Regions from separate parts of the Bacillus sp. JJ1609 genome, predicted to be linked through region 2. Evidence: riboswitches for the same ligand, from Rfam matches in the RefSeq annotation. Region 2 holds a riboswitch; the other holds the start of a gene.

Region 1 (15,649 bases), on a different contig from region 2:
GGGGTGTGGCAATCGGCGATGGATTGGTATATGTGGGTCTGTTAGACGCAAGGCTTGTGGCTTTGGACCAAAAAACAGGCAAAGAGGTTTGGACAACAAAGGTAGAGGATTGGAAAAAGGGCTATACCATTACAAGTGCACCCCTTTACTATAATGGAAAAGTATACACTGGGCTGGCTGGCGGTGAATACGGAATAAGAGGCAGAGTCACAGCCTTTGATGCTAAAAATGGAAAGGAACTATGGCGATTCTACACGATTCCGGGTCCAGGAGAAACCGGCCACGAAACATGGCCAAGCGACAATGAATCGTGGAAACATGGAGGAGCGCCAGTTTGGCAAACTCCAGCAGTAGATCCTGAATTAGGACTTCTATACTTTTCAACGGGAAATGCCGCTCCCGATTTGGATGGAAGCAAGAGAGAGGGAGACAATCTTTTCTCATCTTCTATTGTGGCAATTGATGCGGAAACCGGAAAATACAAATGGCATTTCCAAGAGGTCCATCATGATATTTGGGATTTAGACTCACCGAACCCTGTCGTTTTATTTGATGTAGAAAAGGATGGAAAGAAGGAAAAAGCACTTGCCCAAGCAGGTAAAACAGGTTGGATTTATATTCTCGATCGCACAAACGGAAAACCTTTGGTAGGAATTGATGAAAAACCAGTACCGCAGGATGAACGTCAAAAAACATCGCCAACTCAGCCAATTCCTAAGGGTGATGCATTCGTGCCACAGGAAGTAACTGAAAATGATGTGAAAAAGGACATAAAAGGATATAAAGGTGAGCTATTTGGCAAGATTTTCACTCCTTACTGGGAAGAACCAATTCTAGTGAAACCATCAACCTTTGGAGGAGCTAACTGGCCGCCATCTGCCTATAATCCTGAAACAGAGTACTTTTACGTATTGGGTACGGACCAGTACTCCACTTTTACAAGAAGTGAAGAGGAATTTGAAGAAGGCAGCATCTATTTAGGCAGCATCATTCAGCCGATCCAGGACGCACCTTTAAGAGGAACTGTGACGGCGATTGATGTTAAAACAAATAAAATCGCATGGCAGAAGAAATGGGATGCAACAGCCTACAGCGGAGTTCTTACAACAAAAGGAGGTCTCGTCTTCGTAGGGCATAATGACGGAAGGCTGATCGCTTATGATGCAAAATCTGGTGAACAGGTTTGGGAGTTCAAGACAGATGCCGGAGTCAATGCGGCACCAGTGGCGTATGAAGTGGATGGGAAGGAGTATATAACGGTTCTTGCTGCCGGAAATTCTTTAGCAGGGTCGAAGCATGGAGATTCGCTTTGGACCTTCTCCCTCGATGGAAAAATTGAATCAGGAACAAAACCGGAAAAACCTGATAAAGAAGAAGATAAAAAAGATAAAGATAGTGCTGGAGACGGTACTGAAGGAACCGCCGTCCAGGGTAAAGAAGTTTATAAAGGAAACTGTCTAGCCTGTCATGGAGAGGGCGGAACAGGCGGCCATAATGGCCCTGATTTACAGATTAGCAAGGTAGCCCATGACCCGGATAAAGTCATGGAACGTGTGAAAAACGGCGGAACTGTCATGCCAGCATTCGGAGACATTTTATCCGAAGAAGAAATAAAGGCCGTAACGAATTACATCACGGAAATAGTCGCCAAGAAAGATAAATAGCCAAGAGAAACGGACCAGCCATGAAGGCTGGTCCGTTTTTGTTTGACATGATATATGATATTGAAATAAAGAGGCAAAATTGGATAATGCATCAAGAAAAATATGAGTTTTGAAATTTTAGCTATTCTACTGCCAATAGAATAGCTAAAATTCAACCAATACTTGATAGGCAGCTAAATGTCAGGATGCTAAGGAGTTTGCATACACAAAACAGTTTCAGAAGAGTATTGGATTTTTCAGTGATATCATCGCTAATTTTTTGTATAGTATAAGTAGATGAAAAATTCTGAAAACAGGTGAACTTATGATCACAAATGGTGATGTACTTTCTTTTCCTTACCCCTTTGGGGATGGTAATGTCTACCGATACTCGAATAATGCCACTCCCTTGAGTCCACCGAGTTCAATAGAGCTTACGGACCAGTATTTGAAGGAAATAAATCTAAAAAGAGAGCTGCTTTCCCACCATCCTGGACGATGCTACCATTCGTTACCGCATACGTTGGATGCACAGTGGGAAGTGGTTGATTTAATTATGGATCATCTAGTGACTTATTATCCTGATAAATTTACATTACAAAAAAGAGATAATAAGTGGGTATTTTCCAACGTCCAGACAAAAGAAAAAACCGCCTTTACATTTGGTGACAATTCAACTCTTGAAATGGAGCCTTTAGATTTTATTGGCCGACATGTTCAAGAGGATTTGATATTGATGATCGAGCGGGATGGCAACCTATTCTTAGACGCTGGGCAGCTTTGCTTTCCGGCAAATTGGTCCTTGTATTTTGACCTTGGTATGTCATTTAAAGAAATACATTCACCGATTCCCGGCTTTCGGACTGATTTCCTAGATGATCGAATTCTGCAATTTTTAATGCGAATAGAGGCAGGTACTCCCTGGGGGAGGAAAAACTGGTCACTCATGGCAGGTAATCGATTGGATACTTCACTTGAAACATTTTCAGAATGGGGTCAGGCCAGGAAGCAGGTGACAAAGGAAAATGCCGGAGAACTCGTTCATTTAAGGGTAGAGGTTCAAAAGCTTTTTCGTCTGCCAAAAAGTAACGGTATTTTATTTACCATCCATTCACACATGCTGCCTTTAGAAAGGTTCATTCGTCATACTCCGTGGCTAGAACAATTTTATTCGATTCTCCACGAACTCCCAGACTTTATTGCTGACTATAAAGGAATTTCATTGTATAGGAAACAGGTACTTGACTATTTGGAAGAGGAAATGCAAAAGAGATGAATCTAGTGCAAAAGGAATTATTATTTACTAAGGGGAAAAGGAAATATTTATTTTGTGCCAATGCAAAAGGTGCTGAGCCTCTATATATTCTCGTTAATCAAGCAATAGAGGAAAAAGTCCCTTTTGATTTCCTTGTTATCGAGCATGAATTGGATGCCTTCCTCATTCTTTGGCTCAGTCAGCAAAAAATGGGAACGTACTTGTATTTATCTGGTGTTTGGGAATTTGTAAACCGGTTGAAAAATCTAGCCTTGGAAGCAGGATTTTCTGATCATGAAATGCAATTGAACGTACAGGGACCTGTAAGTAAGCGGGTAATTTGTTGTAAATGTCACGGTGTGAATAGGGTTGGAAATGATCAGAATATCACCTGTGCGCATTGCGGAGTCGAGTTGGAGGTTTCCAGCCATTATTCCCGCCGTCTTGAGGCGTATCATGGCTACACTTCTATAAAATAATCATTTGGTCATACTGGAGGAGCATGGTTTTGCGTCGAAATTCAATATTAGAAGTACGTGTAAGAAATATTGTAGAAGAGACTGCCGCGATTAAAAGGTTCACCTTACAAGCATTTGATTACTCTCAGCTTCCTGCCTTCAGCGGTGGTTCGCATATAACAACCTTTTTACCACATTCTTTAGGTACATTGGAAAGGCATTATTCTATTTTTAATCTAAATGCAGAGGCGGGTCTGTTTGAAATTGCGGTCCGCTTGGCTGAAGACTCAACTGGCGGCTCTCGTTACTGGCATCAAAATGTTAAAATAGGTGATGTATTGCCCGTAAGCTACCCAAAGAATTACTTTCCTTTAAGTTTTCAAGCAAAACATCATGTGTTCTATGCAGCGGGGATTGGGATCACTCCCTTTATATCGATGATGGCAGAGCTGGCTGAAAAGAATTCTTCTTTTGAACTGCATTATGCTGCGAAGTCAAAGGATCAGTGTGCTTTTTATGAATTCTTAAGCAAGACCTATCCAAATCATTGCCGCTTTTATTTTTCAAATGGCGAGGGCAATAAACGTTTATTGCCAACACAACTTTTGAATCATCGGATAGGGACGCATGTGTATTTTTGTGGTCCCGAGAACATGATTCAAGATTTCACAAACGCAGCAAAATCATATGGCTATCCGTCGTTCAACATTCATGTCGAACGATTTACTCCGCCGGCAAAGAAGGAACAGAATGCTTTCCAGGCAATACTTAAAAGAAGTGAAAAACAGCTTGAGGTTCCTGAAAATGCTTCACTATTGGAAGTGCTCCTTCAAAATGGGATCAAGGTTCCATACTCCTGCCGTGCAGGTGGATGCGGGACTTGTGAAATCAAGGTGGTCGAAGGACAGATTGTTCACTTCGATTCATTTTTAACGGAAGATCAGAAATATTCAAAACAGTCCATGCTTAGTTGTATATCGCGCGGGAATGGCAGGTTGGTGCTGGATTTGTAACGGATAGATTAACATTCTGGAATTACTGTATTACAGGATTATAGTAGAAGGTGGAAAATATGGCTAAAACAATTGTAGAAAAACTTAACTTGCAAAAATATAAAAAAGCGGCAGTCTTGAATGTCCCAGAGGGTTCAGACTATTTAGCGGAACTTGAAGGTTATGATACAGAGTTAAATAAGGATCAATCGTATGATCTAATTTTTACTTTTGTGTTGGATCTGGAAGCTTTTAAAAGGATCGTAAGTACTGTTATCGAGAATCATTATTTAAATAAAGAAGGATATATTTATTTTGCCTATCCCAAAAAGGGGAATAAAGTATACCCAACCTTTATTCATCGTGATGAGATTTTTCCTGGCATAGGCGTGGATGAGAATGGTTATGTTGGGACAAGTAATATCAAATTCTCCCGTATGATTGGATTAGATGATACTTTTACGGTTGTTGGTCTAAAAGAGGAAGCACGAAAAAATCAGCCTTCTAGTAAAGCAAGTCAGTGTGTTGATGATTACATTGAGCTGATTCCAGAAATAGAAAAAGATTTGCAGGATACTCCAACCTTACTTGATTTCTACCAATCACTCACACCAGGATATCGTAAGGATTGGGCTCGTTTTGTATATAGCGCAAAACAAGAAGCGACAAAAGCGAAACGCCGTGAGGAAATGAAAATGATTCTTGGAGCAGGTTACAAGAGCCGGGATTTATATCTTAGAAAATAGTGGGAAAAACATCCTGCGTTATAGAGGTCAATTTATAACTCAACAGCTTGATTCCAGTAGTTTAAACAAGAGTAAACAATGTGATATACTCGTACCCATCTGACAATTTCAAAAAGAACTAGATTGACAGAATTAATAGCTTATTGTAGCCTAGTTAATATAATTTAATATTTACACCTCACTTTTACTAGTGAGGTAGAGGCGCGATATTTAACAGTCCTTAGTGGAGCTTGAGAAGCTATGATGCTAGGGAGAAGGAAATGTCGCCGAAGTTAGTAATATTCTCAGTATTACTTGCTGGGTCTGTAGTTAAGAGCTGCAGGACTGTCTCAATAAACACCCAGTTTATTGAGTTGTGCTATCTCATTTAGAGAAAAGAGAGGAATTTAGGGCATCTATAAATAGTGCGACCTGAGTTTATCTCAGGTCGCTTTTTGTTTGTAAAAAAAGCTCTAATAACAACAAGGAGGAGAAACGGACATGAGAAGACAAGTATCATTATTTCTAGTATTGCTGCTTTCAGCAATGGTTCTATTAGCAGGGTGTGGAAGCAAGGATGAAGCTGGGTCTGGATCATCTGATGACAATACATTCAAAGTAGGTCTTGAAGCTGGCTATGCACCATTTAACTGGACTCAGAAGGATGATTCAAATGGTGGTGTCAAAATTGCTGGAACTTCAGAATATGCTGGTGGTTATGACGTAGAAATCGCTAAAAAGATTGCAGATGGTTTAGGCAAAGAATTAGTGATTGTGAAAACGGAATGGGATGGACTTGTTCCAGCTTTAACTTCAGGCAAAATTGATGCGATCATCGCCGGTATGTCACCAACTGCAGAACGAAAAGAGACTATCGATTTTTCGGATAACTATTATAAATCAAATCTAGTAATGGTAGTTAAAAAGGGTGGAAAGTACGAAGGAGCTACTTCAATCCAGGATTTTAAAGGAGCAAAAATTACTGCTCAATTAAATACATTCCACTATTCAGTAATCGATCAAATTGAAGGAGTATCCAAAGCAACGGCAATGGATAACTTCCCGGCTATGAGGGTTGCGCTTGAATCTGGAATCATTGATGGATACGTTTCAGAGCGTCCTGAAGCGGTAAGTGCTTCTGGTGCAAACGAAAACTTAGCAATGGTTGAATTCAAGGATGGATTCAAAACATCAGAGGACGATACTGCCATTGCTGTTGGTCTTGAAAAAGGCAGCAAGTTAACAGGAAAAATCAATGAAATCTTAAAAGGCATCTCTGAGGAAGAACAAACGAAAATCATGGATGAAGCGATTAAGAACCAGCCTGCAGCAGAATAAGGATGACGTAAAACCGGCTGTATACGTATACAGTCGGTTTTATGATGATATAAAGGGGGAGAAAAATGAGCTTAGAGTGGATCGTTAAGATCATTTCGGAAAACTGGCCCATGTTCCTTCGTGGAGCAGGTGTCACACTATATATTTCTCTGATTGGAACCATCTTGGGTGCAGTCATTGGTCTTATAGCAGGAGTGGTTCGCACCATTCCTGTACCAGAACGGGGAATCAAAAAAATTGCACTAAAAGTCATTAATTTCATTTTATCGGTTTATATCGAGTTCTTCCGCGGCACTCCGATGATTGTTCAAGCTATGGTCATTTATTATGGTTCGGCCTTAGCCTTTGGAGTGGATATAGACGTAATGGCAGCAGCACTCATTGTCGTATCGATCAATACTGGAGCATACATGGCAGAAATCGTTCGTGGCGGAATTGTTTCTGTTGATAAAGGCCAATTCGAAGCGGCACAGGCGATTGGCATGAATCATTTTCAAACAATGATGAACGTCGTACTGCCACAGGTTGTACGTAATATTTTGCCTGCGACAGGCAACCAGTTTGTCATTAATATCAAAGATACATCCGTCCTTAACGTTATATCCGTATCAGAATTGTATTTCTTAACAAAATCAGTTGCCGGTAATAACTTTAGATACTTTGAGTCATTTTTTGTAGCATGTGTACTTTATTTTGTCATGACATTTATCGTCACAAGAATCCTGCTTTATTTAGAACGTAAATTGGAAGGGCCGGATAATTACACGATGATGCTCGGTGAAGAATCACCGACGGCAAATAAGTTATAGGAGAAGGAGGAGAGAGCATGGAAAAAGTCATCGATATTCAGCATCTAAACAAATCCTTTGGAACACATGAAGTGTTAAAAGACATCAACTTTTCGGTCAATAAAGGGGAAGTCGTAAGTATAATTGGCTCTTCAGGATCAGGAAAATCAACTCTTCTTCGCTGCATCAACCTTTTGGAAAAACCAAGCGGCGGCCAGATTATTTATAACGGAGAGAATATCCTCGATGATAAGCATGATATCCCAACCTACCGCAGACATTTAGGAATGGTATTCCAGCAGTTTAACTTATTTAATAACCATAATGTCCTGAATAATTGCATCGTTGGACAAATGAAAGTATTAAAACGTTCAAAGGATGAAGCTGAAAAGGTAGCAATGAAATACCTTAAGGTCGTTGGGATGGATCGGTATATTAACGCAAAACCAAAGCAGCTATCCGGAGGACAAAAGCAACGTGTGGCGATTGCCAGAGCACTTTCGATGGAGCCAGATGTCATGTTGTTTGACGAACCAACTTCTGCTCTTGATCCAGAAATGGTAGGAGAAGTTCTAAAGGTAATGAAGGAACTTGCTGAATCTGGTCTTACGATGCTGATCGTAACTCATGAGATGGAATTCGCAAAGGAAGTATCTGACCGTGTAGTGTTTATGGACAAGGGAGTTATTGCAGAGGAAGGAAGCCCTGAGCAAATATTCAATAATCCAAAGCAAGATCGTACCAGGGAATTTCTTAAACGCACCTTAGCTGAAGTTTATTGATAATAAATAAATATACACAAAAAAAGGCTTCTCAAAGAAGATCGTATAAACGACCTATTGAGACAGCCTCTTTTTTTACATGCAATCTATTGGTTTAAATGATATTTTTTGTACCACTCTACAAAAAACTCTAAACCAGTTTCCAATGGTGTGGAAGGAGAGAAGCCTGCATCCTTCTGCAAATCTGTAATATCTGCATAGGTCTTCTTCACGTCGCCTGGCTGCATCGGTAAATACACCATATTTGCCTTTTTACCGATTTTTTCTTCCAGGATGCGAATAAAATCCAGCAGCTTCACTGGGTTATTGTTGCCGATATTATAGATTTTAAAGGGAGCGTAACTAGAACCAGGATCTGGATCTTCACGATTCCATTCATTCTTAGGTTTTGGCGGACGATGGAGCAGCCTGTCGATTCCTTCAACAATATCATCAATATAAGTAAAGTCTCTGCTCATGTCTCCGTTATTAAAAACTTTGATTGGGTTGCCTTCAAAGATATCCTTAGTGAATGAATAATAGGCCATATCTGGCCTTCCCAAAGGTCCATACACGGTAAAGAAACGAAGTCCTGTTGTTGGAATACCAAATAAATGACTATAGGTATGCGCCATTAATTCGTTAGCTTTTTTTGAAGAGGCATAAATACTTACAGGATGATCAGCAGAGTCTTTGGTTGAGAAGGGGATTTTTGAGTTTGCACCATAAACGGAGCTTGATGAGGCATAAATTAGGTGGTCTACTGGGTAGTGTCTGCACGCCTCTAAAATATTTAAAAATCCTAACAGGTTTGAATAAACATATGATTGTGGATTGTTAAGGCTAAAACGAACTCCAGCTTGAGCAGCTAAGTTGATTACGATATCAATTGAGTGGTCTCTAAAAACGGAATGTAATTCTTCTTGGTTAACTAAATCTATTTTTAGAAATTTAAAATTGGCGTTTTCTTCTAATAGCCGTAACCTTTCTTTCTTTAACTGCACATCATAATATTCATTAAGGTTATCTATGCCTATAACATCATAATTTTGAGATAGCAATCGTTTAGACAGATGAAACCCAATAAATCCCGCGGCACCTGTTATGACAATACTCATTTTCTTCTATCCCTTGGCTTATTTCTATAATTATCTCTAAACCATCCACTTCTGCTCTGCTTCTCAACATCCTTTTCTCTAGACCAGCCATCTTTGCTCCTCTTTTGAACATCTTTTTCTCTAAGCCCTTCATTTATGCTCCTCTTTTCAATATCTCTTTCTCTAAGCCATTCATTTTTGCTCTTCTTTTGAACAACTCTTTCTCTTAACCATTCATCTTTGCTCTTTTGTTTAATAGGTTTTACTTTTTTCTTTGTTCTTTCTATATTTCCTGCAATTTCTGTTATTTCTTCAGGATCTTCCTTTGTAAGCGGAATGGGTTTACTTGTCCAATTAACATAAGTTTTAGGATCTATTACCATTAACTGTTCAAGGAAAGGGGCTAAGAACCCTCTTTCGTGAAGGTTTTGGAATAACTCTAGGGGCCTATCTTGTGCACGGGAATATGAGTAGACATGATCTACTAATTTGAAACCTTGATTGGTTACAAAAATATGTCTTAAAGGGGCATCTATCTGTTTAAATCCTGATTTTTTCATTGTAGTTAAAATGTCTAACAGGCGCCTGGTTATATCCTCGGAGAGATTAGATTGTTTTTTTAGATACTGGTTTAAGTTAGGTCCCATTAAATACTCCATTACAATATAATTTGAACCTGTTTCATATACCTTTGGGATGAAGGATAAATGTTGGGTAGATAATAAAACCTCTTTTTCCTTATTGCAATGTTCCGGTTTTCCATAAATTTTTACACACTTGTCTTCACTTATTCGATAGACAGCACCTTGATGGCCTTTCCCAATGAGAGGTTGAGTTATAGAGCTTTCTACTTTTACAGCATTTCCAGAACCGCCAGAGGTGACAGGAATATTCTTGTAGTTAAAACTATTATCGTTGAAATACGTTTCCCATATTCTATAGGTATCGGGCTCCATTTTTTTTACTCGTGACAAAAATGAGTCTTTTAATAAAATAATGTTTAAATCTCTTAATAATTTAATGGGGACTGGATGTTGCCCTTTAAACGCGTATACGTGATCAACTACTTTCAGTTCTTCATTTTCTAGGACAAAAATGTGCCGAAGTGATGCATCAATCATCGGGAAATCTGCTTCTTTCATTGCCTTGAAAATAGAAAGAAGTTTTTTTGTAATGGATTCAGGGATATATGTGCAATTTCTAAGATATTCTTTCAATGTTGGTGCATTAAAGTACTCCATTACAACAAAGTTTGAGCCTGTTTCATATAGTTTGGGAAAAAAGGTTAAATGTCGTCCTGCTTTAAGGGCTTCTGCCTCCATCTTTGCTTGGAGTAAGTCTGTATAGATTTTTACACATTTATTTTCAGAAAGTTTAAATACTGCACTTTGAGAGCCCATACCAATTAGTGAATAGTTAGTAGGGTTATCAATTAATAAAGTTTTTAGGCCTTTAGTTATTTTGATTGATTTAAAATCCTTCATTATCTTTTCCCTCCTAACAATTCATTGTAATATTTAGCCTGTAATTGAAGTTGTTTCTCGGCATCAAAGCATCGTTCAATTTTTCGGCGGGCGGCTTTTGTATAGGATTCCCAAATACTCCTGTGGTTTAGCATAAATTCAAGAGCCTCTGCTAGTTCATCAACATTGTTTTCCTGTACCAAGATGCCTTCGTGATCATGAGTAATCAATTCGGGAATCCCTGCATGATAGGTCGAGACGACCGGTACACCTATCGCCATTGCTTCTTTTAGTGTATTTGGAATGCCTTCCAGGTCTCCATTGGATGCTGCCAAACTAGCAGCACAGAATAGATCTGCATTTCTCATATGTTCTTGGACTATTTCTTTTGGAAGATGATTTAATAACCGAAAAGAGTCCCCTAAATTTAGTTGATTGGCCAAAGATATAAGTTCCTCTTGGAGTTCTCCTTTTCCAATAATGGTCAAAGACGAATCGGGAAATTTATCTTTTATTTTTTTATAGGCTTGCATCAAAACATGGTGTCCCTTTTTTTCTACTAATCTGCCTACGGATAGAATGTTTTGCCCGGTGCCTTGTAAGTCAGGAGCTCTGTACTGGTATTTGTTTAAATCAACACCTCCGTAAAGCACTTTGATTTTTTTGGCAGGGCACCCCCAATCCTTAAGTCTTTCAGCTAAATAATGACAAACAGGATAAAATTGATCTCCTTGTTCAAATAGCATTTTCATATGTTCTAAATAACCTACCGGCTGATCAGCTAAGGTTGCATCTCTGCCTCTTATGCTTGTTACTAATGGAAGATTTGTCTTTTCCTTAAAAGGGAGCAGCAGTATGCCTAATTGGCCGTGGTGGGCATGTAATAGAGATACCTTATTTTTCTTAACGAAGTCCTTTGGGGAATATATTTCATTAAGATAATGAACTTTTGCATTCAGCAGGGATAGGTCAGTCATGTACTTTGGCTGACGTACCAAATGAATATAATCGTAACCAGGGACTTCGCGTATCTGGGGAATATATTGAGTGGGATCGACTCTTAAGTTTAAATGAATAACAGATTGCAAATAAAACCTCTCCTTTCATATTAAAGCAGCTATCCGTATATAGCTTATGAAAGGGGAATAAAAGAACTTGGACAAAAAGGAAATAAATATCAATAAAATCGCGGAATTTTTGATTGGGGGAACCCTTTGGGGAAAGAGTCTGCAAATTATTGAAATAGCCGCATTAATAAAATCAAAAGCATATATATATAAAAGCATTAAATTCCGCTCTAATATGGGGGAGGATTTTATGAAATCGTATCTAATCGTTAGCCAAGTATTATATATATTTTCATTCGTTCCCTGGTTTGTCATCTGGGGATTGTCGTTTATGAGCTTCGACAGTGGTGTCAACTTCTATAATGTATCTTTTGTTCTGGTCATCACTTTATATCCTGTTGCTGTGGTTACTGGTTCGATAACGGCGTGGATTTTCAGGGTGAAGAAGAAAGGGCTTGCCATTATGATGAATTTGATTCCGATGATTTGGATCATCGCCTTCTTAAGTTTTATGTTTCTGTACAATTAAACAGAAAAAAGGCCAAATCTGCAGGATTTGGCCGTTGAAGTGAAGATTCTCTTTTACTTGGAGATGGTAAACTTATTCAAGACGGATGGCTTAAGAATGCTCCGATCAAGGAATTAATAATATTTTACCTGTGCTCTTTCGGCTCTCTAGCAACTTATGCGCTTCTTTGCCATCCCTTAGAGCAAATGTCATCGGATTCGACACAGCTAAATCGCCATTTGCGATCCAGTTAAATAGCTGGTTTGACCGATTAATCCTTTCTGCTCTTGAGGTTAAGACATTCCATAGATCCCCGCCAGTAATCGTTTTCGATGTATCCATCAGCATCCGAGGGTCTACAGGCTTTGGATCGCCTCCTGCCATTCCATAAAATACGACAGTGCCACCAACTCTGGTTGCAGCAAAACTTTCTGATAAGGTGGAACCGACAGAGTCAAACACTACATCTGCGCCAGTCCCATTTGTTTCTTGCATTATTTTATCAACCCAATTCTCAGTGTATAAAAAAACCTTTTTAGCACCGACTTTTTGGGCTATATCTGCTTTCGAAGAAGAAGATGTTAGTCCAATCGCCTTGCCTCCGAGCAGCCCGACCATTTGAATCAATAATTGTCCAACCCCGCCTGCAGCTGCGTGGACGAGTGCAGTATCTCCAGCTTTAATTTGATAACTATCATAAACGAGATAATGTGCCGTCAGTCCCTGAAGCAGGATGGAGGCAGCCGTCTCGAAGGAAATCGTATCCGGAAGTGGGATTGCTTTTTCAAAAGGAACAGCAACAAATTCTGCATTTGCATAAGGGACATCGGCAAACGCAATCCGGTCACCTTGTTTTATTTCAGTTACATTGCTCCCAATCTCTTCAACAATTCCCGCTCCTTCATACCCTAAAATGTAAGGTGGCTGACCAGCAAGGTGATAGTTTCCTCTTCTCCGGTAAATATCCGCGAAATTTAATCCAATTGCTTTTGTCCTCACAATTACCTCATCGGGTCCGATAGTAGGATCATTGATTTCTTTATAAAGTAATACTTCCGGGCCGCCAAATTGTTCAAAAACGAGTGCTTTCATATTAATCCTCTATTCTATTTCATTTTTCTTATTAAAGGAAGTTTTACTATAACATCACTGATCGCCTTTTGCCATTTAGCAAGTAATGAAAATATGCAGGTAAATGCACCTGCATATTAACTATTTATATCTTTTTTTCCTTCCGTTTATATTTTGCGATCAATCGTCTGCGGTGGCTGTTCCAGCCATTTTTCTGTGATCGTCAAAATCAATCCTTTGCCGTAAAACTTCTTCATTTCATCTGAGATATTGGTGAATTTCGTGACGATATCAGATCGTAAGCTTGAAGTCAGAGCCTGATTGATCATGATGAAGCAGAACATTCCCAGGCATGTATTCACAAAGAACATCATCAGCTTGTCTGAGAATGGAGAATCCTTTACATCGTATATGTTAAAATCCCCAGATGCTGAAATCGGAATATTTTCCTTATCAAAAACTTCTTGAAGGGTACTTGTTACTTTTTCAAGTGCCTGGTTCCCTTTGCTAAAATGTTGTTTAAGATCCTTCGTTTTAGCTAGTTTTCCAAAGGTTACGAGGATCATTTTCGAAAATTGCGCTCTATGGATAATGCGTGTAAGATTGGCGATTTCGGCGGCATTAACAGGCCTTGACCCCCCAAATAGTCCATTCAGATAGTTCATATGACCAACCATATCAATTGAATGATCCATTGCAACCTGAGGCGGCTTCAAGTAAACGCCTTTAGACAGCATCAGTTCTGTCATCTCATTTTGAATTTGCAGGACGGACTCAATAGCCTCTTGAAAAAGAGACCTGATATCCTTTCTGGTAGAATCAGAAAATGCGCTCGGGTATGTAATCATGGAGAGCATCGTTATATCATGGCAAATATATAAAATAAACGTATCGGAAAATACTTTGCCAGCATCAGCCCTTACGTCCTCGGCAGTAAAGCCTAAAGGGATCGTAAGCTTCTCTTTTGTAAAAATCGCCTTGAGATCCTGAACGTTTTTTTGGGCAAAATTCAATAGCTTTTCCACTATATTTTTAACTTCAGGATCTTTTGATGTTGCTATGAAATATTCATAAAACCGCAGTTCCATAGTGATTTTCATATAACCTGCCCATAAGTTGGATACTTCGGTCGCTGTCAACTCCACCTGGGTTTTGTTTGTTGTCTCAGACATTCCATACACTCCTTTCCTATTATTGTTACTTTTAATTAAGAAATTATTACTGCAAGGAAGATTTAGTATGTGGGGGCTCTATCGCCAGTCGGTACATAGAAAAAAGAAGGATTGAAAAACTTATTAAAAGGAGGTTTTCAAATTGAAAAAGTTCTTATTAATGTTTTTGCTAGCCTTCTCCATGTTCTCCATCACTGGCTGTGGGAATGATGAAAAACCTGAAGTTGGAGAAGATGTGGAAGATGTAGAGGAAGAGGATGAAATTGGTGACGGCGAAGTAGATGATGAGTAGCGTTGTTTAATTCTTTTTACGATAAAGCTCACAAAATTTTAAATTCTGACACTTCAATCTTCAAAATAAGTCCACGGACATGCGCCGTTGGCTTATTTTTTTTGCTTGTATGCATCTAAAATAATGTGTAAATCTTTTGTGAAATTATTGACATCTGACCGGTCAGTCATTAAGATTATTATGTGCTAAATAAGTCATTCAGGGGTAGGTGTACAAGTGAAAGGTTTAGTTAATTTTGTTCTAGGAAATAAGCTTGCAGTCTGGCTGCTTACAATTATCATTACTGTATCTGGAATTTATTCAGGGACAAGAATGAACATGGAGACAATCCCGAATATATCGATTCCTTACTTAATGGTAATGGATGTCTATCCAGGTGCGACTCCTGAAAAAGTAATGGAGGATGTGTCCATTCCAATCGAGAAAGCGGTGGAAGGACTTGAGGATGTAAAATACGTTTTTTCCAATTCATATTCCAATATGTCTAGCATTCAAGTGGAATATGAATATGGCATTGATATGGATGAGGCAAAGCGTGCCCTGCAATCAGCTTTAGATGCTGTAGAGCTGCCAGAGGGCGCACAGGAGCCAACCATTACAGCAATCAGCATGAATATGATGCCTGTTGCAGCGCTTAGTGTCAGCAGTACCAAGGAGGATATTGTTGAGTTAACGTCAACAGTTGAGGATATCATCCTCCCAAAGATTGAAAAAATTGATGGTGTTGCATCTGCAACAATTACAGGACAACATATCGAAGAAGTCGACCTTACGTATAATGAAGCGAAAATGGCTGAATTCGGCCTGACCGAGGATAAAGTAAAAGAGATGATTCAGGCAAGCAACCTAGCAGTTTCCCTCGGACTCTATGAGTTTAAGGAAGGGGAGCAGGCTGTTGCTGTGGACGGCAAGTTCATGACAGAAAATGAGCTGAAGAACATGCTGATCCCGGTTACACCTTCGGCAAGTAATCCTTCACCATTCGTGAAGCTGAGCGATATTGCTGAGATTGAATTGGT
Region 2 (15,649 bases):
GCCGGGTGTTAGTTATTCCTTGGAAGCTCCAGGAGAATATGTGGATTATGATATTAAAGCGACAGCTAACCTTTTAAAGTTCTCAGGTGAGTCAAAGGTGAAGCAAGTCATTTTTGCGTCATCGTCCTCTGTCTATGGCGATCAGGCTAATAAACCGTTAAAGGAAGAAATGGCAACAGGCAAAGTCATTTCTCCCTATGCTGCTGCCAAGTATGGCGCGGAATCATTTTGCCATGCGTTTGCAAGCATGTATCAGTATGATATGACGATCCTGCGGTTTTTTACTGTATATGGCCCATGGGGAAGACCTGATATGGCAATATCCAAGTTTATCAGCCATCTGATGAAGGATGAGGAAATCACTGTCTTTGGAAGCGGCACATCCCGTGACTATACATACATAGATGATTGCGTGGAAGGGATATATGCCTCGATAAAATATGGAAAAGGAACAAATATCATCAACATTGGTTCTTCACAGCCAGTGTCGATAGAAGAGCTAGTCGAAGGTTTGTCCGTTCATTTCCCAAAAATGAAAATTAATTACTCAGGCTTTCGCAAGGGAGATGTAAATGCTACATGGGCTGACCTATCACGGGCAAAAGAGCTTCTGAATTACGAGCCAAAGGTTTCTTTTAAGGAAGGGCTGGCGAAAACAGTAAGCTGGGCTAAAAACAATGAAAAAATATTTTAAACTAGCTGGATTTGTTTTTGTGGTCGTCTTTGCCATCCTAACCTTCCAATATTTCCATATTGAGGAATTATGGAATGAAGGCAAGCGATTCTTTGCGTCTTCCCTTTTTTGGTGGACCTGCGCAGCGTATGGACTAGCTTTCCTTTTTCGTGCATTGGCCTGGAAAATATATATTTATAAACCAGTGAAGTATTCCACCTGTGTTCAAGGAGTCTTAATAAGTTTATTCATCAATCATATTACTCCTGTAAAGGCTGGAGACATACTGCGAGCCGGTTTACTCGCTTCAAAAGAAAAAGAAATATCTTTGGATGAAGCTGCCCATTCTGTGGTCGTAATGAGATTGATCGATATTGCGGTATTGCTCTTTTTCAGCGCGGCAGGATTATTTTTCCTGGGGAAAGAAATTAAAGCTGATTTTTCAGGATGGATTGCAGCAGGTGTATTTTGCTTAATTCTTCTTGCTGTGTTTACAATGAAAAAGTACATGCCAGCTTTTTTTCATAAACACTTGACTATGGCTAAACTTGCAGCCAAGCAAAAAAATAGTCTTTTTATCCTCCCGCTTGTAATAAGCAGCTGGATTCTGGAAAGTTTTGTACTCTGGAATATTCTAAAGTCTATGGAGCGGTCTTTTCCCTTTTTCCAAAGCATCTGGGTGAACTCACTGACAGTGGGCGGACAGGTATTCCAAGTCACTCCAGGAGGCATCTCCACATACGAATCAGTGATGACAGCCGCTCTAGTCTTAACAGGGCTTGGAGGAAAGGATGCTTACACAGCAGCTCTAATAAGTCACAGCTTTAAATTTATTTTTTCTTATCTATCAGGTTTAATTTTAATTCTATCTTCTCCTGCTCACATGATTGGAGAGCTGAGAAGAAATGGTTTTTGGGGGAAGAAGGTTCAAAATGAAAAGCGCATCTAAATTTGAAAAATTCGCTGCTCGTTGCTGGAATTTGCTTAATGAAGGAAAGCCATTTACACCGATTTTTACCGTCGGCACCATGCTTTTATTTCATTTAGGCGATCTTGACAATACTCAGCGGACAATGGATTTCTTACTTGCATTCCTTACAGTAATTCCATTATTCGTCATGTATTTTATTTATGATTTTCCACTTTTTTTGAGAAACTATCTTTGGATTCCACTCGTTATTTTTATCATCACCTGGCCAGTTCTAAATATCAGCCTGTTACTTTTCGCAGCAGGCCTATACTTTTTCTTCACAGTCTTTTTTTGGGGTACCTTTTATTATCATTTAAGGATTGGGACATCCTGGCTGAATTTCACGAGATTTTGGAAGCTTGTGCTGAAAAATAGCGATTCCACTAGCGGGAATGCTCAAGAACAGCTTCCGAAGGTGTTCCTGCTCTTGTCAGTTTGGGAACTATCTTTAAATTCATTATCAGCCAATAAAGGAATTCCTCTGGTGGAATTAGGATTATTCTACGGTTTTATTTTAGTCTTTGCTTTTATTTTGCATAAATATCTATTCGATTGGAAGCCAAAGGCTTACGAGACGTTTACAAAGGACGACGGACCTAAAATTCCGGAAAACGGCCTGTCGGATAAAGTGATTGTGATTGTAATCGATGGAATGAGGAAAGAGCGCTTTTATGAGGCAAACACTCCATTTTTAGACGGGTTAAAAGAAAACGGAACAGAATATTTAAATATGGAAACGGTATACCCTGCGCGTACGGTTGTTTGTTTTAGCTCCATGTTCACCGGGACGTATCCATTCGAACATGGAATTACTTCAAATATGGTATGGAGGCTTGGAATTAAGACTGAAAGCATTTTTGATTCCCTAAGGAAGGTTGGCAAAAGAGGAAGACTTCTTGGGATTGCCCATCTGGTTGATTCCATGGGAAGCGATGTCGAAACTGTAACTGCCGTTATGCATAAGGACAAAGCAGATCCCAATATGCTTGCAAGAGCAAGGAAGATCATGAAAGAGCAGGACCCTGACCTGTTTATTGTTCAAATGATTGGGACAGACCAGGTCGGCCATAGCCGCGGGGTACTGTACGACGATTATATTGAGAAAATTGAAGAGGCAGACGCACTCATTAAGGATTTTGTAGGGTGGCTGGGTGAAGAGGGGAAAATGGAAAATACCACTCTTGTGATTTGTGCAGATCATGGTCAGGCTGACGGTATAGGCGGACACGGCCACCTTGATGAAGGTGAGAGATTTGTACCGTTTTTCATGCACGGACCCCATATTGTCAAAGGGAATAAAGTTCAGGAAAAGCATAGTCTCGTATCGCTGGCGCCGACGATTTCCTATTTGCTTGGGGCACCGTATCCAGCCAGCAGCCGGGGGAAAGTCCTTGTCGACGCAATAAAAGAACAGAAGGAAGAGAATTGATTTGAGTAATGTAATCGTATTTTTGCCTGCTTTTAATGAAGAAGAATCAATTGGAGAAGTGATTGAAAACATCCCGCGTAAATTCGACGGTGCTGATCTTGTAGAGATATTGGTGATTGACGACGGCTCTACCGACAATACCGTTTCAGCGGCAAGAAAAGCGGGAGCAGATCATATAATAAGTTTTGGAAAGAACCGCGGTCTCGGAGCCGCGGTCCGGCAAGGGCTGGAAGAATGTTATCGTCTAGGTGCAGATGTTGGGGTGATGATCGATGCGGATGGAGAGTATCCTGCATGGCAGATCCCGGAACTTGTAAAGCCAATCTTTGAAAATCAAGCTGATTATACAATGGGATCCAGATTTATGGGCACTATAAGAGGGATGAAATTCCATCGCAGGATGGGAAATTATTTTTTCACCTTTGTGCAAACATTGCTGTTAAGAAAATGGCTCTATGACGGCCAATCAGGCATGCGTGCTTTTTCACGACAAGTCCTTGAACATGCTGAGATCATCCATGATTATAATTACGCTCAGGTATTGACGCTGAATCTTGTACGAAAAGGATTCCGAGTGCTTGAAGTGCCGATCCAGTACAGGGTCAGGACGACTGGATCTTCCTTCATTTCTTTTCGAAAATATATGACAAATGTTGTCCCGGCTATTATTCGTGAAATATCCCGTCCGGTTAAAAAAGTGCAAAGTGGCTCCACTGAAAATGGTTTCCTATATAAAGGTAGTAAAAACAGTGACAAAAAAGTGACGATTATCAAATATGATTGACATAAGGAATGATAATCATTATCATTATCATTGTAGGAGGGAAACAAATGAAAAAAGCCATATTTTTTTGCTTTTCACTGATATTGATTCTCATTAACGGCAATCCACAACCTGCCAGCGCTTATTCATATGGAGATCCGAATGAAGAGAAGGTGGCAGAGGTCTACAAGGAGATGCAGTTGAAACTTGATGAGAACCCTCCGAATTTCTCAGCAGCGAAGTCCCTGTTTGAAACCGTGAAAGAAGAAACGGATATGCATATGGGACCGGAGCCTGGAGAAATAATCATGAAAAATTTAAATGATGAAGATAAAGAAGCTACAATTGAAAACATGGAGAAACTCCTGATTTTAAATATTGCAAGAAGGCTTGAAAGTATCGAAAAGAATTTCGAGGAGTACGATACCTCCAAAAAACTACTAGCAAAAGGCTTCGCTACATATCAAGCTTTATCGCCAAAAGTAGAGGCAAACAATGCGGAATTAGATAAGGAAATGAAAGCTGATTTCGATGCTGCCCTTGAGGCACTTGGTAATCCTGGACTTTTTGGAGTCGGGAAAAAGCCATCTGACATAGAAGCATTTAAAAGCAGCAAGGAAAAAATCCTTAATGCACTGCAAAAGGAATTCAATCTTGCTAGCCTGGAAGTTGGGCATTTTGCAGAAACAGCTGAAGAACAAGGAACTGGGAAAAAAGACTGGACCGATTTATCCAACATCCGAAACTGGATCCCGTTAATCCTGATCGTCGCGATTATTGCAGCAGCTGTTTTTGTCGGCATTAGAAAAAGAAGAGCATAAAGCTTGACCACACCTTGGAGAGGGGAGAATGGGCAATGGAAATCCAAGCATTACTGATTACCTTCCGTGAAGTATTGGAAGCCTTGTTAATTGTCGGGATCATAACAACTTACTTAAAGAGGATGGATCACTCTAAGTATACGAAGTATGTCTGGCTGGGGGCCGGACTTGCTGTTTTGGCGAGTATTGGGGTGGCTATCCTGTTCCAGGTGGTGTTCACTGGATTTGCGGCGATGGGCAGCGAAATTTACCTGAAGATTGGGATCATGATCGTTTCGACCCTGTTATTAACTCAAATGGTATTCTGGATGGCTAGCCACAGCAAGAACCTAAAGGGCAATATGGAAGGGAAAATGAACAAGTTCATCTCGACAGGAAATATTGTCGGGATGGTCATTCACTCATTCCTGGTCGTTTTACGTGAAGGGATTGAAACGGTTTTCTTCTTTGCAGCAATCACAGGCGGTAATATCGGCGCTGCAATGCAAGGCTGGGGAGCCCTTACCGGAACACTTATTGCGGTAGTTGTTTCTTATATGTTCTTTAAAGGAACAATGAAGGTTAAGCTTAAAACCTTCTTCCAAATTACTGGCGCATTCATCATCCTTATCTCTGCAGGGTTGCTGGTACAGGCAATTTCAATGATGCAGGACATAAACTTGATCGGCAGTGTAATGCCACATGTTTATGACATTACATGGTTCATGCCTGAGCATCCAATTGATTATGCGCACTATGTACGTGACAACGGAGTCGCACCATTGTTATCAGGTGATATCGGCATTTTCCTAAAAGCACTGTTCGGCTACTCTTCGATGCCATCCATTGAGGAAGTCATTGCTTATATCGGATACTTTGCAGGGATTTTTCTGCTAACATCAACACGGAGCACGAAAAAACAGAAGCCGGCAGAAAACAAACAAGTAAATGTATTAAAACCACAGGTGAAATAAACAGAACCTCCTCTCTCCAGAAAAAAGTACAGGGAATTTCCTTGTACTTTTTTCATACGTTTAGAACTTATTATTTTGTACTATTGCTCTAGTGTTTTAATGAAGAAGTTAGTTGGTGAGAAAAATTGACTTATGATAAATGGAAAAATCCAGCGATATTTACCGTTAGTTTGATCGTAGTAATTTATGTTTTAGGGCTGCAGCTCAGTTCGTTAAATCCTTTTGTTTCGTCTTGGGATCAAGTGGATTTTTCGCTTGCAGTTGAAAGGTATGACCTGAGAGCGATGCGGCCCCATTTTCCTGGCTATCCTTATTTTATTCTGGGCGGTTTGCTGACAAAGTTCATTGTAGCTGAACCGAATCAAGCCCTGGTGCTCTTTAATATATTAATATATGCGAGTTCCATCATTCCGGTTTATTTTATCGCATCCAGGTTGATTTCCAGGCAGAGCGCCTATATGGCAGCAGCGGCTATTTATACCGCAAGCTATCCATTGATCATCGTCAATCAGCCAATGTCTGAAGGGGCAGCTCTTGCCGTCTTTTGGTGGTATTTCTGGAGCATTGTCGCTGCTGGGGAAAAAAAATCTGGCAAATGGATGCTGCTGCCGCTGTTTTTATTCAGCTTGCTCCTGGGAGTCAGGCTTAGTTATATTCCTATGGGGGCAGGATTGATTTATCTCTTTTATAAAAAATGGAAGGATGATCAGATTGGATTTGCAGGACTACTAAAATATACATTGGCTGCAGGTGTGTTCCAGTTAATCTGGGTAGGCGGGCTAATCATAACAGAAGGCGGAATCGCCAATTTTCTGGAACTTGCCTTTGGGTTTACAGGCGGCCATTTTCAAGAATGGGGCGGAACTACGGCCTCTAATGACCTATCTATTTTTGTCAGGATAAAAGTATTCTTGTTTACCAACATTTTTTGGTGGGGAATATTTTCAAGAATGCATGTTTTGATGGTATTATATATAGTTATCGGCCTATTCATTTTTTTGCCGGGAACAAAAAGTAAGCTTTTTAAGAATATGCCTTTCACTTTAGGTGTCTTGATGATGTCTGCATACGGCATATGGGCACTGTTTGCTCAAAATATCGATAAACCCAGACATATTCTGCCCGTGGCACTCATTCTTATATTTTTAGTACTATCTGCATTTTTCAAAAGGTACCAAAGTATATATAGCAGTTTAATGATTCTCGTACTTCTTATTGCTCAGGCAATTGTTTCAACGAATCTTGTGAAAACACAGGCAAACGAAGAGCCTGCTGTTTACCAGCTTGCCCGTTTTCTTGAGGAGACAAATGAGGAATTTGTGTTATATACATGGGAAGAAACTAGAGTCATGGAGTATATGAAAGTACCTTATTCACATAAAAGAGTCAATACGTATAAAGTATTTCTGCATGACCAGAGCTTATATAAAGATAAAGCAGTGTATTTGACCGATAAAGTGGTCAATGGCTTTAGGACACAGGGAATCGAGATAGATAAAAGAGTAGAAAAGATAAAGGTTTTCGACTCCGGAAAAATATATGATCCTGTCTACCATGAAATTATTTTATATAAATGGACACCGTAACAGGGGGTGAACAGTATGAATGATCAGATTAAGAATAAATTGGCCATTCTCCCGGCACAGCCCGGATGCTATTTAATGAAGGACCGCCAGGGGACCATCATCTATGTTGGTAAAGCTAAGATACTGAAAAACAGGGTTCGTTCTTATTTTACCGGCTCACATGATGGGAAGACTCTGCGTCTCGTAAATGAAATAGAAGATTTTGAGTATATCGTTACCTCCTCAGATATGGAGGCACTTGTCCTGGAAATCAACCTGATCAAGAAACACGATCCTAAGTACAATATCATGCTTAAGGATGATAAAACCTACCCTTTCATCAAGCTGACGGCAGAACGCCATCCTAAGCTGATCATTACGCGAAAGGTTAAAAAAGACAGCGGGAAATATTTCGGTCCCTATCCGAATGTCCAGGCAGCCAATGAAACAAAAAAGCTTTTGGACAGGATTTATCCGCTCAGGAAATGTTCCACGCTGCCGGACAGGGTATGTCTCTATTATCATATGGGCCAGTGCCTCGCTCCTTGCGTAAAGGATGTAAGCAAGGAGGAGTACAAAAAAATCACTGATGAAATCACCCGCTTCCTGAACGGGGGCTTCAAGGATATTAAAGTTGATTTAACAGCTAAAATGGCCGCGGCTGCTGAAGAACTGGATTTTGAAAGAGCGAAGGAATTCAGGGATAAGATTGTTCATATTGAGGCTACGATGGAAAAACAGAAAATGACCTCAACTGATTTTACCGACCGCGATGTATTTGGTTACGCGGTTGACAAGGGCTGGATGTGTGTTCAAGTGTTTTTTATCAGGCAAGGAAAATTAATTGAACGCGAGGTTTCGATGTTCCCAATCCATAATGAGCCAGAAGAAGACATCCTTACGTTCCTTGGCCAATTTTACTCGAAGAACGAGCATTTCAAGCCCAAGGAAGTTCTCGTCCCAGAAGGCGTAGATACGGAAATGGCCGAAGCGCTGCTTGATGTAAAGGTGCTAAAGCCCCAGCGAGGCCAGAAAAAAGATCTTGTCCGCCTTGCTTCAAAGAACGCCGGAATCGCTCTTACTGAGAAATTTTCACTGATTGACCGCGATGAAGAACGGACAATCAAGGCAGTCGAGAATCTTGGAATTCAAATGGGCATATACACGCCACACCGAATAGAGTCCTTTGATAACTCGAATATCCAGGGGACCGATCCTGTTTCAGCCATGATTGTTTTTATAGACGGTAAACCTGAAAAAAGGGAATACCGTAAGTATAAAATCAAATCTGTAGTAGGGCCGGATGATTATGAATCGATGCGGGAGGTTGTAAGGCGGAGATATTCAAGAGTTCTGAAAGAAGGTCTGCCGCTGCCTGATTTGATTATCATCGATGGAGGGAAGGGTCATATCGAGTCTGCCCGTGATGTACTTGAAAATGAACTTGGGCTCGATATTCCGATTGCGGGCCTTGCCAAGGATGATAGGCACAGGACTTCCCAGCTTTTATATGGCAATCCACTGCAGGTGATCAGCCTTCCAAGGAACAGCCAGGAATTTTACTTGCTGCAAAGAATTCAGGATGAAGTCCACCGGTTCGCGATTACATTCCACCGCCAGCTCAGGGGGAAAAGTGCTTTTCAATCATTGCTTGATGATATCCCTGGTATTGGAGAGAAGCGTAAAAAGACGCTGCTGAAACATTTTGGGTCCGTGAAAAAAATGAGGGAAGCCTCCGTAGAGGAATTGACTGCAGCAGGTTTGCCGCATATCGTAGCCCAGGAACTGTTTACTAAATTGCAGAACTAATAGTAGTAATCTATTTTTTATTGTGCTATAATAAGAAAAAATTTCATATAGCTATCACTTTAGAGCATTAAAGTGAAGATAGAGGTGCGAGCTTCAAGAGTAAGAGCCAGGAGAATTATAGGATTCTGTGAAGGGCTTTGAAAGGGGATGTTCGCCGAAGTGGGGGAAGTCCTATTCTTTTTCCCGCTGGTCCTTCGTTGAATAAACGCTGGATTGTCAAGATTGCCATCTTGGAGTGCTATCTCATGTTGCAGCGTATATATACGTTTATCAAGCAATGGGAGACACTCTCATTGCTTTTTTGTATTTATAAGGATTTTTCGTCCATATTCACAACTGGATGTCATGCGAAAACAACCTTAGGGGAAAATACATATGCGGATTTTGCCATGAAGCTCTTTTTAGAGGCAGAAATAAGAAGGAAAAGGCAGGGGAAGGAAAATGGGATTAATTGTACAGAAATTCGGAGGAACCTCTGTTGGCACTGTTGAGAGAATCAGGAACGCTGCCAGCAGAACTGTTGAAGAAATGCAAAATGGAAATAACGTCGTGGTTGTCGTATCCGCGATGGGAAAAACGACAGACCATTTAGTTGACATGGCTAATGAAATCTCGAGCTCTCCATCCAAAAGAGAAATGGATATGCTTTTAACGACAGGTGAACAGGTAACCATCTCTCTGTATGCAATGGCATTGGCGCAGAAAGGGATTGAAGCTGTTTCATATACAGGCTGGCAGGCTGGAATCAAAACAGAGGCTGTTCACAGTAACGCCAGGATTGTTGATATCGAAACTGACAGGATTAAAAACGACCTTGATCATGGAAAAGTTGTTATTGTAGCCGGTTTCCAGGGAGTGACAGATGATGGCCAGATCACGACTCTTGGCCGTGGCGGATCTGATACAACAGCTGTAGCATTGGCAGCAGCTTTAAAGGCAGATAAGTGTGATATCTATACTGACGTGACGGGTGTATTCACGACTGATCCAAGGTATGTGAAAAGTGCAAGGAAGCTATTAAGTGTTTCTTATGATGAAATGCTTGAGCTGGCAAACTTGGGTGCGGGCGTTCTCCATCCAAGAGCGGTGGAATTTGCAAAGAATTACGGGCTGCCAATTGAGGTAAGGTCCAGCATGGAAAAAGAAAGAGGTACGATCATCGAGGAGGAAATTGGGATGGAACAGAATTTAATCGTTCGTGGAGTGGCATTCGAAGACCAAATTACAAGAGTATCAGTCCTTGGAGTAAGCACATCATTAAAAGGGCTATCAACCATTTTTACAACTTTGGCTCAAAACCACATCAATGTTGACATCATCGTCCAAAGCAGGACAGAAGCAGATTCTGCCAACATTTCTTTCTCAATCAAAAGCAATGATTTACCAGAGACTTTAGATGTATTAGAACGGAATAAGGAATTATTGAATTATAAAGCAATTGAATCAGAAACTGGCCTTGCTAAAGTGTCCATCGTAGGTTCAGGGATGGTTTCAAACCCAGGTGTAGCTGCAAAAATGTTCGAAGTTTTAGAAGGCCACGGCGTTCAGGTGAAAATGGTCAGCACATCGGAAATCAAGGTTTCCACGGTGATCGAAGAAAAACAAATGGTGAATGCGGTAGAATCACTGCATGAAGCTTTTGAGTTGTATTCTGAGTCGGTTAAAACGAAGTAAGCTGAGGAAAGCCTTCCAGGTATTTGATGCCTGGGAGGCTTTTTTTGGGATTTAGGAGAAGGTGTCTTAGTTATTTACAGCAGTAATTATTGCAGGTGAGTTATTTTATGAAGGCAGAATTCTCAACTGGTGAAATATTTGCTTCAACTGGTGAAAAAACCATTTCAACTGGTAAATTCCCTAATCCAACTGGTGAAAAAGTTCGTTCAACTAGTGAAAAAATTTATCAATTAATGAATTTAATATGAAAGGCTCATCTGCCTTAGAAAATTCATAATATCTCAGGCATATTGGCAGGAATTTGACCTTCTTTTAAAGAAAATTAGAAAAAACAGCGTTAAGGAGGTCTATTTTGATAATAAAAGATAGGAATTACCCAATCAGGCTAAGAAAGCTTGAAGCACTTATTAACAGACTATACGATCATAGTTCTAAACTACCATTAATCAAGGATGATTATAAAGGCTGGAAGTCAGTATATAAGGGAGAGCTTAATACCGACTACCGTTTAAGTTTTTTACCTGAAAAAGATTATTGGATCCTTCGTGATTTGCGGTTAACTGATGATTCATGGAAGTTTCAAATTGATACCCTCATTCTAACCCGTCGATATTTCCTTCTAATTGAGACCAAAAATCATTCCGGTGCCCTTTTGTTTGAAAAAGATTCTGAGCAAATGATCCAAACAAAACAAGATAAAGAAAAGGCATTTGATCATCCTGTCATTCAGGTGAATAACAAAAATGGCATTTCAATAGGTGGCTTCAAGCTTATAATTTCAAAGTGCCCCCGATTCATACTCTTGTTGTCATCAGTAATTCTTCAACAATAATCAAAACGGATGACCCATTTCTTTACAAGTATGTTGTTAAAGGAGATGTTTTAGTTGATCGTATAATAAAAATTGATAAAAACCATTTCAACGAATTTTTTCAAGATAAAGACCTGAAAAAAATCTCCAAAACCCTCGTGAAAAAGCATTCTCCTTTTCATCCCGATATTCTCAAGATATACTCTCTTTCACCCGCTGATCTCCAAAAGGGTGTCCAATGTCCATCGTGCTCTTATTTTGGAATGAAGAGAATGAAATGGATATGGGTTTGTCCTCACTGTTTGTTACGATCTAAGACAGCTCATCATACTGCAGTTCTGAATTATTTTCTTCTAATCAAACCAACAATAACGAATCAAGAACTTAAGGATTTTCTCCTGTTACCAACTTCAAGATCCTCCGGCAATTTACTTTCTACTTTGAACCTCACATCCTCTGGAGCAACGAGAGGACGAGTCTATCATATGCCTGAAGATATAGAGACATTTTTTCACTTGAAACCTCCTAAAAATAACTAGTTGATATTGCCTCTGAAAATTCTATAAAGGTGTATATAAAACACACTAAAAAGCCAGGACGATTAGCCCTGGCCATTTCACATTTTTTTTTAAGATTCCATTATGGACCTATCGCCGAAGCTACTAGTCTTCAACTTCCGGCAAGGTTCAGAAAAAAATTATTCAGTAACAAAATCATTTTTATCCCATTTAATGGTGAATTGGATTCGAAATGAACGCTTATTGGGGTGTTCGAAGGCTTCGGCTGTAGCATTCTTTTGCAGTTCCATCTGCTGTGCAAGAAACCCTGCTTCAAGCTGGAATGTGGAGTTTGCGTTATTTTTTAACCGAGAGGAAATCAGCTCGCTGCCAAGTTCCAGCACCATTTGTTTTCTTGTTTCTTCCTTAACTGAAAGGGTTCCCCAGCCTGCATTTTGGAAAAAGCGAATTGTTTCGTCCAATGTCGATAATGGATATTTGCGGGCAAGGCGTTTTCCTGCCCAATAGAGTATTTCAGCAGTATCCTTGCCAAGCAGTTCCGGCAAAAGAATTTCTCTGACTAATTCATACCCAAATGCGGAAACGGAAAGTGGCTCGCTTTCAGTTTGCTGCTCTGAAGTTGTTAATTCACTCATGTTCTCCCCTCTTTCTATTACTCTATTATAAACAATATGCCAAAAAAACAACCAGTGATTCTAAATTAATATCTGTTAAATTTTAGATGTGCAATAAAGATACTATTATTAATTTCCATGTTTATACCATACCCAATTCTTTACAAGCTAAAATTTTAATCAGCCGGGTAATTTTTTTCATTGGCATCTAAAAGGTAATACTATTATTTTAATATACTCGAATCGACGTTAAAATAATTAGAAAGTGGCATTTTTACAATATCAATATATTTAAAAAATTTTATCTATATAAACTTTTTTATGTATCCGTTTTCTTGACGCTCTATTATGATGGGAGTAAAATGAACATGTCACATAATTGTAAGATTTGTTTTGAATTATGATGTTGGGGTTAATCAAACTGTTAGATTAATAGGGGAGAAAAGCCTGTACATCACGGCCAAATTTCAAGGGGGGTATACATATGGCAGGTAAACAAGAGTTTTATTGGCGGAGGCTGCATTCTTTGCTGGGTGTAATTCCAGTAGGACTTTTCCTTTCGCAGCACCTTGTAGTCAACCATTTTGCTACAGGGGGAGAAGAATCATTTAACAATGCGGCTCATTTCATGGAGCAGCTGCCTTTTAGGTATTTTCTGGAAATCTTTATTATCTTTTTACCACTATTATTCCATGCAATCTACGGACTTTATATTGCTTTTACGGCTAAGAACAATATAGGGCAATACGGCTATTTCAGGAACTGGATGTTCATGCTGCAGCGTGTCTCAGGTGTCATCACCCTAATATTCGTTGCTTGGCACGTTTGGGAAACTCGGATTGCAGCTGCTTTTGGTTCTGAAGTGAACTTCCAGATGATGGAGACGATTCTATCTTCACCATTCATGCTGTGGTTCTATTTAATCGGTGTAATTTCAACAACTTTCCACTTTGCTAACGGATTGTGGTCTTTCTTCGTAAGCTGGGGTATCACTGTAACACCTCGTGCACAAGTGATTTCCACTTACATTACTATTGGAGTATTCATTGCGCTTTCCATCGTGGGAGTACGCGCAATCTTGGCATTTGTATAAATTGATCGGAAAGACAGACATGGATTTAAGGGAGTGAGTCACAATGAGTAAAGGTAAGGTTATCGTAGTCGGCGGCGGTTTGGCTGGCTTAATGGCTACAATAAAGGTGGCTGAAACAGGAACACCTGTTGAGCTGTTCTCTCTTGTACCGGTGAAACGTTCACACTCTGTTTGTGCACAGGGCGGAATCAACGGTGCAGTAAATACAAAAGGTGAAGGTGACTCTCCATGGGAGCACTTCGATGATACGGTTTATGGCGGGGACTTCCTTGCGAACCAGCCTCCTGTAAAGGCGATGGCTGAAGCAGCGCCTGGAATCATTCACCTTCTTGACCGTATGGGTGTAATGTTCAACCGTACTCCAGAAGGCTTACTTGACTTCCGCCGCTTCGGAGGAACACAGCATCACCGTACGGCATTTGCTGGTGCAACTACTGGGCAACAGCTTTTATACGCATTGGATGAGCAGGTACGCCGCCATGAGGTTGCTGGCCTTGTTACTAAATATGAGGGCTGGGAATTCCTTGGTGCTGTGCTTGATGAAGATGGCGTTTGCCGCGGTATAACGGCTCAAAACCTGACGTCAATGGAGATTAAGTCGTTTGCTGCAGATGCCGTTATCATGGCAACTGGCGGCCCTGGAATTATTTTTGGGAAAACAACTAACTCTGTGATCAACACAGGTTCAGCTGCTGCGATCGTATACCAGCAGGGCGCATATTACGCAAACGGTGAATTCATCCAGATCCACCCGACAGCGATTCCTGGCGACGACAAGCTTCGCCTGATGAGTGAATCTGCTCGTGGTGAAGGTGGACGAGTTTGGACTTATAAAGATGGTAAGCCGTGGTACTTCCTGGAAGAGAAGTATCCTGCATATGGAAACCTGGTTCCACGTGATATTGCAACACGTGAAATCTTTGACGTTTGCGTAAGCCAAAAGCTAGGAATCAATGGCGAGAACATGGTCTATCTTGACCTTTCACATAAGGATCCAAAAGAGCTTGATATCAAGCTTGGCGGCATCATTGAAATCTATGAAAAATTCATGGGCGACGACCCTAGAAAAGTTCCTATGAAAATCTTCCCTGCTGTCCACTATTCAATGGGCGGACTTTGGGTTGACTATGACCAAATGACGAACATTCCTGGTTTATTTGCAGCTGGGGAATGTGACTACTCTCAGCACGGTGCAAACCGCCTAGGTGCGAACTCACTATTATCTGCTATTTATGGCGGTATGGTCGCTGGACCTAATGCGATTCGTTATATTAACGGTCTTGAAAAGAGCTCGGATGCAGTTTCTTCTGCGATTTTTGATCAGTACGTCCAGCAGGAGCAGGATAAGTGGAACAATGTCATGTCATTGGATGGCAACGAAAATGCATATGTCCTTCACAAAGAGCTTGGTGAATGGATGACTGATAATGTAACGGTTGTACGTTACAACGACAGACTATTGAAAACGGATGAAAAAATTGTTGAATTAATGGAACGCTACAAGCGCATTAACATTAATGATACAGCTAAATGGAGCAACCAGGGTGCTGTGTTTACCCGCCAGCTTCAGAACATGCTGCAGCTTGCACGTGTAATCACAATCGGTGCCTATAACCGTAACGAAAGCCGTGGAGCGCACTACAAGCCTGAATTCCCTGACCGTAATGATGAGGAGTTCTTGAAAACAACAATGGCTAAGTTTGTTGATTCAAACTCAGCACCAGCATTCCATTATGATGATGTTGATACTTCATTAATCCAACCGCGTAAGCGCGATTATTCTAAGAAGAAAGGGGAGTAATGAGGCATGTCAGATAAAAAAACTGTCCGTTTTATCATAAGCCGCCAGGATACTCCTGATTCAGCCCCTTATCAGGAAGAATTTGAACTTGAATATCGTCCGAATATGAATGTGATTTCCGCATTGATGGAAATTCGCCGTAACCCAGTGAATGC

Evidence for each region. A riboswitch is a leader RNA that binds a small molecule or an ion and turns the genes downstream of it on or off. The one in region 2 is predicted to bind lysine.
Region 1: it holds a riboswitch for lysine, as region 2 does, so the genes downstream of both, V7654_RS03580 (transporter substrate-binding domain-containing protein) here and V7654_RS16515 (aspartate kinase) in region 2, are expected to answer to the same signal.

The regions. Positions count from the first base shown of each region.
Region 1 covers NZ_JBALSS010000004.1:230,060-245,708, reverse strand. Annotated here, with positions in the region: gene V7654_RS03605 (PQQ-dependent dehydrogenase, methanol/ethanol family) at 1-1,664, shown strand, start outside; gene V7654_RS03600 (heme-dependent oxidative N-demethylase family protein) at 2,053-2,919, shown strand; gene V7654_RS03595 (dimethylamine monooxygenase subunit DmmA family protein) at 2,916-3,377, shown strand; gene V7654_RS03590 (PDR/VanB family oxidoreductase) at 3,401-4,369, shown strand; gene V7654_RS03585 (YdeI/OmpD-associated family protein) at 4,429-5,094, shown strand; lysine riboswitch at 5,283-5,463, shown strand; gene V7654_RS03580 (transporter substrate-binding domain-containing protein) at 5,575-6,411, shown strand; gene V7654_RS03575 (amino acid ABC transporter permease) at 6,477-7,220, shown strand; gene V7654_RS03570 (amino acid ABC transporter ATP-binding protein) at 7,238-7,981, shown strand; gene V7654_RS03565 (NAD-dependent epimerase) at 8,068-9,078, opposite strand; gene V7654_RS03560 (hypothetical protein) at 9,075-10,541, opposite strand; gene V7654_RS03555 (glycosyltransferase) at 10,541-11,608, opposite strand; gene V7654_RS03550 (hypothetical protein) at 11,838-12,116, shown strand; gene V7654_RS03545 (quinone oxidoreductase family protein) at 12,222-13,187, opposite strand; gene V7654_RS03540 (DUF3231 family protein) at 13,334-14,338, opposite strand; gene V7654_RS03535 (hypothetical protein) at 14,481-14,630, shown strand; gene V7654_RS03530 (efflux RND transporter permease subunit) at 14,847-15,649, shown strand, end outside.
Region 2 covers NZ_JBALSS010000024.1:19,287-34,935, reverse strand. Annotated here, with positions in the region: gene V7654_RS16555 (NAD-dependent epimerase/dehydratase family protein) at 1-694, shown strand, start outside; gene V7654_RS16550 (lysylphosphatidylglycerol synthase transmembrane domain-containing protein) at 678-1,622, shown strand; gene V7654_RS16545 (alkaline phosphatase family protein) at 1,606-3,072, shown strand; gene V7654_RS16540 (glycosyltransferase family 2 protein) at 3,074-3,856, shown strand; gene V7654_RS16535 (hypothetical protein) at 3,904-4,656, shown strand; gene V7654_RS16530 (FTR1 family iron permease) at 4,692-5,609, shown strand; gene V7654_RS16525 (hypothetical protein) at 5,735-7,195, shown strand; gene uvrC (excinuclease ABC subunit UvrC) at 7,211-8,983, shown strand; lysine riboswitch at 9,055-9,232, shown strand; gene V7654_RS16515 (aspartate kinase) at 9,425-10,657, shown strand; gene V7654_RS16510 (hypothetical protein) at 10,765-10,905, shown strand; gene V7654_RS16505 (nuclease-related domain-containing protein) at 11,010-11,489, shown strand; gene V7654_RS16500 (YslB family protein) at 12,166-12,621, opposite strand; gene V7654_RS16495 (succinate dehydrogenase cytochrome b558 subunit) at 13,085-13,693, shown strand; gene sdhA (succinate dehydrogenase flavoprotein subunit) at 13,737-15,494, shown strand; gene sdhB (succinate dehydrogenase iron-sulfur subunit) at 15,501-15,649, shown strand, end outside.